DNA from 3 places in the Pseudoglutamicibacter cumminsii genome. Region 3 is predicted to be linked to each of the others. Evidence: riboswitches for the same ligand, from Rfam matches in the RefSeq annotation. Region 3 holds a riboswitch; each other region holds the start of a gene.
The links. Region 3 has a riboswitch for S-adenosylmethionine ahead of JOD50_RS03635 (acyl-CoA dehydrogenase family protein). Riboswitches for the same ligand answer to the same signal wherever they lie in the genome.
Positions count from the first base shown of each region.

Region 1: linked by a shared signal. The riboswitch ahead of JOD50_RS06950 (O-acetylhomoserine aminocarboxypropyltransferase/cysteine synthase family protein) and the one ahead of JOD50_RS03635 (acyl-CoA dehydrogenase family protein) in region 3 are both predicted to bind S-adenosylmethionine.
Region 2: linked by a shared signal. The riboswitch ahead of JOD50_RS05565 (hypothetical protein) and the one ahead of JOD50_RS03635 (acyl-CoA dehydrogenase family protein) in region 3 are both predicted to bind S-adenosylmethionine.

Region 1 is NZ_JAFBCO010000001.1:1,532,424-1,534,675, forward strand. It holds gene JOD50_RS06945 (VOC family protein) at 41-682, opposite strand; SAM riboswitch class IV at 884-999, shown strand; gene JOD50_RS06950 (O-acetylhomoserine aminocarboxypropyltransferase/cysteine synthase family protein) at 1,104-2,252, shown strand, end outside.
Region 2 is NZ_JAFBCO010000001.1:1,211,324-1,213,575, forward strand. It holds gene JOD50_RS05550 (aminotransferase class III-fold pyridoxal phosphate-dependent enzyme) at 1-288, shown strand, start outside; gene JOD50_RS10520 (hypothetical protein) at 288-377, shown strand; partial or broken gene JOD50_RS10740 (aminotransferase class III-fold pyridoxal phosphate-dependent enzyme) at 524-790, shown strand; partial or broken gene JOD50_RS10745 (N-6 DNA methylase) at 812-1,048, shown strand; SAM riboswitch class IV at 1,109-1,225, shown strand; gene JOD50_RS05565 (hypothetical protein) at 1,241-1,645, shown strand; gene JOD50_RS05570 (excinuclease ABC subunit UvrA) at 1,747-2,252, opposite strand, start outside.
Region 3 is NZ_JAFBCO010000001.1:792,086-794,337, reverse strand. It holds gene JOD50_RS03635 (acyl-CoA dehydrogenase family protein) at 1-935, opposite strand, end outside; SAM riboswitch class I at 945-1,031, opposite strand; gene JOD50_RS03630 (MarR family winged helix-turn-helix transcriptional regulator) at 1,236-1,763, opposite strand; gene JOD50_RS03625 (SDR family NAD(P)-dependent oxidoreductase) at 1,988-2,252, shown strand, end outside.

The DNA.
Region 1 (2,252 bases), 740 kb from region 3:
CTAGCCGCACACTACCGCCGCTAGCGGCGCGCTACGGCGGCTAGATCGTGACGAGTCCCTGAGGAGTTTTCAGCGTGACCGACTGCAGGCCTGGCATCCCGGAAGGGGCCGTGTAGTTGAACACGACGTTGCCCTTGAAGTCTTCACCTGGGTGGCCGAGCCATTCGTCGATGCGGTCGCGGTTGCCGGAGATCGTGAGCTCCACGATTTCACCGTGTGGCTCTTCGGCCATGGACGGGTGCAGGTCCTCGAAGCCCTCATCCCAGCGCAGGAAATAAGGCAATTGTGGGTCTGCGATGAGCCCGTTGATACCGATCTGCCGCCACGTGAGTTCGCGGCCGTCCGGGAACTTACGGGAGCCAGGGACAGCACCGCGCTGGAGGCGTTCTTCGATTGGGGTCATGTCGTCGACGGAAACAACCCAGCCCATCCAGCCGCCGCCCATCTCGGAGCGCTCACGCACAGCTTTGCCGAATGGCTGCTGCAACGTGGCCGGGTGGTCGAGTACCTCGACGACTTCGAGGTACTGGTGGTTGCGGAGTGGGAAGAACACGTTGCGTGTTCCGAAGCGTGGGTGCACGCCTCCTTTGACGTATCGGAGTCCGAGCTGCTCGGCGATACGGTCAGCAGTAGTCGTCAGGCCCTCTGGCCCGCATGCGTAAGAAACGTGGTCGAGCTTCATGGTTTAAATCTGGCACTGTGTGAGCTACATCTCTACTTAGGTTTGCCTAAGTTGAGGTTTCCGATGTGCTTGTTTATGCGACTGGGAAGGGCCTGTAGGTCTTCGCGAAAGGTCATGAAATAAACGCCGATGCGCGGCGCGGTTCACATTGTGAACACGCTCTGGCCTCGTCGTTCATCAGTGCTGTACGCTAATGAGCAAGGTCATGAGTGCCAGTGCAAAACCCCGGTTTGCTGGCCGGCAACCCTCCGTCCGCGGCGGGGTGCCCCGGGTGAGGACCTGGCCACACGGGAATGCCGCTGTGGCAAGCGCGGGCTATGCCCGCCCGTAACCGGGCGGACGTAACTTTTCCTCTTCAAGCGTTGTCGTCGTCTGACATGCGCGGGCAAGCCCCTCACAGTGAGCAAGGGGTGCTCTTTTAATGTCCCAGCAGAAATTTGAAACTCGTCAGATTCACGCCGGCCAGACGCCAGACCCAGTCACGGGGTCGCAGGCTCTACCGATCCACTTGACCAACGCGTACGTGTTCCCGGACACCGAATCGGCGGCGAATCGTTTCGCGTTGAGCGAGCTCGGCCCGATCTACACGCGCCTCAACAACCCAACCACCGAGGTCATCGAAAACCGCATCGCAAACCTCGAAGGCGGTGTCGGCGCGCTGTTCGTCGCATCCGGCATGGCCGCAACAAGCTATGCGATCCTCAACGTCGCAGAAGCCGGCGACCACATCGTCGCCTCGCCATCCCTCTACGGCGGAACCCAGAACCTCTTCAAGCACACCTTGCCTAAGCTCGGCGTTGAGGTCACTTTCGTGGAGGATCCAGACGATCTCGACGCCTGGCGCCGCGCGATCAAGCCGAACACCAAAGCGTTCTTCGGCGAAACCATCGGCAATCCACGCCAAGACGTGTTCGACATCGAAAACATCGCCGCAATCGCACACGACGAAGCCGGTGTGCCACTCATCATCGACAACACGCTGGCAACCCCGTACTCGCTGCGGCCTATCGAATGGGGCGCCGACGTCGTCGTCCACTCCGCAACCAAGTACCTCGGCGGCCACGGAACCGTGATGGGCGGGGCCATCATCGACTCCGGCAACTTCGACTACACCAAGCATCCGGAACGCTTCCCGGGCTTCAACCAGCCGGACGAGTCCTACCACGGCATCGTCTACGGCCGCGACATGGGAGTCGGTTCGCCTCTGGGCGCGAACCTTTCCTACATCCTCAAGATCCGCGTGCAGCTGCTGCGTGACACGGGTGCGGCGATCTCCCCAATGAACTCGTTCCTGATCGCTCAGGGCCTCGAGACGCTCTCGTTGCGCGTTGAGCGGCATATCGAAAACGCGCAGAAGGTCGCTGAATGGCTCGAAGCCCGGGACGACGTCTCCGCGACCATCTACGCGGGCCTGAAGTCCTGCCCGTGGTACGAACGCGGCCGCCACTACGCACCGAACGGCGTGGGTGCGATCGTCTCGTTCGAAATCAAGGACGCAGAGGAAGACGAAGAAGCCGCCCGCGCTTTCGTGGACGCGCTCGAGCTGCATTCGCTCGTTGCCAACCTGGGT
Region 2 (2,252 bases), 420 kb from region 3:
GCAGAAATTGAACTCGTAAACGAACACGGCACCAATAACTACGGCTCGCTGCCGGTGGTGCTCGCTGAAGGCAAGGGTGCCTGGGTCACCGATGTAGACGGTAAGCGCTACCTCGACGCCGTGATGGCATACTCGGCCGCAAACTTCGGCCACTCGAACGACAAGTTCATCGATATCGCCTGCGCCCAGATGCGCAAGCTCGACGTCACGTCGCGAGCGTTCTACGCCACCGCTTTGGCGAGTTCGCCGAGGCGATCACGAAGCTGTCAGGCCTCGACCGCGTGCTAATGATGAACACCGGCGCCGAAGCCAACGAAACCGCGATCAAAGCCGCCCGCAAGTGGGGCTGCAAGGTGAAAGGCGTGGCCGCCGACTAGGCCAGAATCATTGTGATGCGCGGCAACTTCCACGGCCGTACCACGACCATCATGTCGTTCAGCGATGACGAAAACGCGCGGGATGGATTCGGTCCGTTCACACCGGGACGCCGTTCCGTTTCCAGGTCGAGGGCATCCTGCCCGATATTGTCACCTGTGCAAAATCGCTGAGTGCCGGTCTTTACCCGGTGTCGGCGGTGCTCGGCAGCAACGAGGTGATGGGCGTATTCACGCCGGGAACGCACGGTTCGACCTTTGGCGGGAACCCGGTGGCAACCGCGCTCGGTAAAGCGGTGTGTGACGAACTCGCCACCGGCAGGTGGCAGGCGCACGCCGAAGAACTGCATCCGGTGCTCTTTGATGGACTGCGCGCGCTGCTCGGGCACGGTCTCACCGAGGTGCGAGGTGTGGCGCTGTGGGCGGGTGTTGATATTGACCCTGCGGTCGTTTCGGGCTCACTGCTTCTTAAGTCCGCGAAGGTCCTCGGACCGAATGGTGTGCGGCAGGGGTATTACGGTCAGGACATTAACCTGACTACCTAGAACCTGGCGCGTATCAACATGTTTTTGCATGACGTGAACTATGACAAGTTCAATATCGCGCACGGGGATACGCTGATTGATCCGCAGCATTGGGATGGTCAGCCGTGTGAAGCGATTGTTTCTAACCCTTCGATTCTTATTTAATTCTTGTTTAATTCTTGTCAGCAGTGTCAGCTACACTCAAATCACAATCAAGAAGTCTGACGTGAAGCCTCTCAGCTTGTCGACTAGCAACCGCTTATCGCTAGCGGTGCTCCTGGGAGAAGATTGGCCCTCGATCAAAAGAATCGAGTGGAAACAGCGACATTCAAGGAAATAATCATGACCAATCCGAGCTTCTCTTCGGATCACGATGATTCTGACCGCCCCGGCGGCCCCCTCCAACACAGCGCGGACATCGCCAAGTGCACTGACTATGCTTCTTTGGGGCATCAGATGCACTGGGTTCGTGCTCGAAGAGCGATGCTGAGCGATGATTGGGAACCTGCGCAGATCATCACTTCGATAGGGCACCAGCTTATTTTCGTGACGGGTAGTGGCATCCATCTAATGTGGAACCATGATCCGATCTTTCTGTCGAGTCGTGTCAACCTCGCAGCCCAAGCAGAGGATGTTGAGGTCATGTGGTCGGCTAGCTTCAGTATGCTCACTATCCGCGTTGGCGATAGTCGGAGCTGGTGCTGTGTCGGTCTCCAGGACGGCCCGATAACCCCCTGCACGTTCTGAATAGCGGTGGCTTCTCTTAGCTCGAACAAGCTGTGTCAGAGGTGGGCGGGGTGTCTGTGTTAGCGTTCTTCACCCTCGCCTCCATCGCCGCCGCATCAAGCTCAGCGCAGGCCGGCTCGTTCAGCCAGCGCCTGCGCCGTAACCGAGCGCGAATCCGGGCCCACACCCTGCTGAGCGACCGCGGCCGGCGTTCCTGTTGCGAGGATCTGGCCGCCCTCGTCGCCGGCTCCCGGGCCGACGTCGATGACGTGGTCAGCCTGCGCGACCACCCGGAGGTCGTGCTCAACCACGACCACCGTCGCGCCATCCTCGACCAACCGCCGCAACTGCGCAAGCAGCAGGTCAACGTCCGCGGGGTGCAGCCCCGTCGTCGGCTCATCCAGTAGGTACAGGCTGTGCTTACGGCTGGAGCCGCGTTGCATCTCGGAGGCGAGCTTGATCCGTTGCGCCTCGCCGCCCGAAAGCTCCGGGGAACCCTGCCCCAGCCGCAGATAGCCCAGACCGAGCGCGTGCAGGAATTCGACCGAGCGTAGAATCCGCGGCTCCTCCGCGAAAGCCTCAAGCGCCTCGTCCACGGTCAACGCCAAAACATCCGCGATGCTGCGGC
Region 3 (2,252 bases):
CCAGCCGCCGCATCGTTCACGACGTTGCGAGCAATACCCGCCAGCACCGCGAGCAAAACAATCTGGAACAGAGGCGCCTCAAACTGCGCCTCAGCGCTGCCGGGAACGCGGTTCAGAATGTGCTCGGGCGCAACACGCACATCGGTGAAACGCGTGGTTCCAGTACCAGTGAGGCTCTGACCGAAACCGTTCCAGTCATCCTCAAGCTCAACGCCCGGAGCCCGCGTGGAAACGACAGCGAACTGTCGACCCTCGGTCGGCGTTCCGTCCGCATCAGGCAACGTGGCCGAAACCCGCGTATGCGTCGCGTACGCCGTGCCGGTGCAGTAGTACTTAGCGCCGTTGAGCACCCCGGAGCCGTCCGCCTGCACGGCCAGCGTCGTGTTGAGCGTATTCAGCGCATTCCCGCTCACCTCGGTGGACGCGTTGCCTACAACATCGCCGGCAAGAACCTTCGCGTACCAGAACTCGCGGGTCTGCTCATCGTGGTACCGCAGCGTCTCCACGAAACCAGCGTGGGAACGGTACTGATGCGCGATGTTCGGGTCAGCCGCCGCCAGATCGATCAGCAGCTGCACCCAGTCGGAGAACGGAACGCCCGGGCCGCCGTACTCGGTAGGCACGCGCAGCACGGTGAAGCCGGCGCGGTTGAGTTCCGCGATCTCAACGAACGGCAGAACACGGTGCGTCTCACGCTCAGAAGCGCCGAGCGCGATGCGGTCAAAGATCGGCCCGAAATGCTCACGCAGTTCGTGAAGGCTAGGCGTGTGGCCGGCTTCCCACGGGGTGACCGGCGCGTCCTGCGTGGTGACGTAACGCAGACCTTCAGCGAAGCTCAAGTCGGCGGAGGAAACAGCGGTGCTGGCTTCCGCATCGGCGGTGATCTCAGCGCCAGCTGCAGGGTGGACAGGGGTGTGCGTGGACAACGATGACACAGTTATTCCTTTCCATCGTTCCTGGCGGGAGCACCGTGCATAAACCGGTTGCTGCGACGTCAACGAGCCAGGTCTCTCAGTCGCTCTGGATGGGTTACAAGCATCATTTCTATACGTGCCGGCAGGGTGCTGTCAACAGCCTGCCGGGCGGCGCACGTCACAAAACGTCAACAAGAAACGCCCCTGCAGTGTTGTCTTAGGTGGTGCCTGCTTAGATGCAGGCGCCCTAGGTGGAGGTGATGCAGGGGCGTTTCGTGAGGCTTTAGCTGGAATCAGAAGGCGGGGCTCAGGAAGCAGAGATTAGAAGGCGACTTTCTCCAGCAATCGGCTCAATTCCTGCCGTTCGCTGGCGCTGAGCGCGGCGAGCACCACGTCGTCGGAGGCCATGGTCAGCGCGTGTGCCCGCCGGTAGGCGTCCTGCCCCTGCGGTGTGGCGACGACGATCCGGGAGCGACGGTCGCGGGGATCCACCTGGCGCTCGACCCAGCCTCGCTTCTCCAGGAAGTCCACCAGGTTCACGATCTGGCTCGGGTCCAAGCTCAGGAAGTCGCCGAGCTCGCGCTGCGACGGGTTCACGTCCGAGGCGGCCAGGGCCAACACGGAGTACTGGCGGACTTTCAGCCCCATCACCTCTTGCAGGACGCGGTTGGCGTGGCTGTGGCCGATGCTGCGCAGCCGGGCCGCCAAGAACTGGACTTGGCCGGCGAGTTCCGACGACGTGAACTCCGCCATGCGCTCGGCCGCAAGCGCGGTGGAGGGGGCGGGGAAGCGCTGGGCGGCCTCGGCCGGGCTGCTTGTGGCTCCGGAGGTGTCCTTTGTGGTCGTCATGTGCTTGCTTCCTTGGTCCGTGTGCTTGAGGACGCGATCCAGCTGATCTTGTCTCTGTACTTGCCCTAGAGGGGGCAAATCCTCTGCAGAGGATCGTACTCGAAAAAGCACTCTTCGAAAAATAATTGACATTCTCAATTATATGTACTGTCATGGTTCTTGTGTGGTGAACGCCACATCAGGACACAACCGACATCTAGAACGTCATCCCGAAGGAGAACCCCATGTCCCTCGACGGTAAGGTCGCCATCGTCACCGGCTCGGGCGCAGGCCTGGGCCTCGCCTACGCCCAGGAGCTCGCCCGCCAGGGAGCCTCCGTGGTTATCAACGACGTCAACCAGGAGACCGCGGACGCCGCTGTCGCCTCGATCACCGAAGCCGGCGGCAAGGCCGTCGCCGCCGTGGTCCCGGTCGGCACCAGCGAAGCTGCAGACCAGCTGTTCAAGACCGCCGTAGATACCTTCGGGGGCCTGGACATCCTGGTGAACA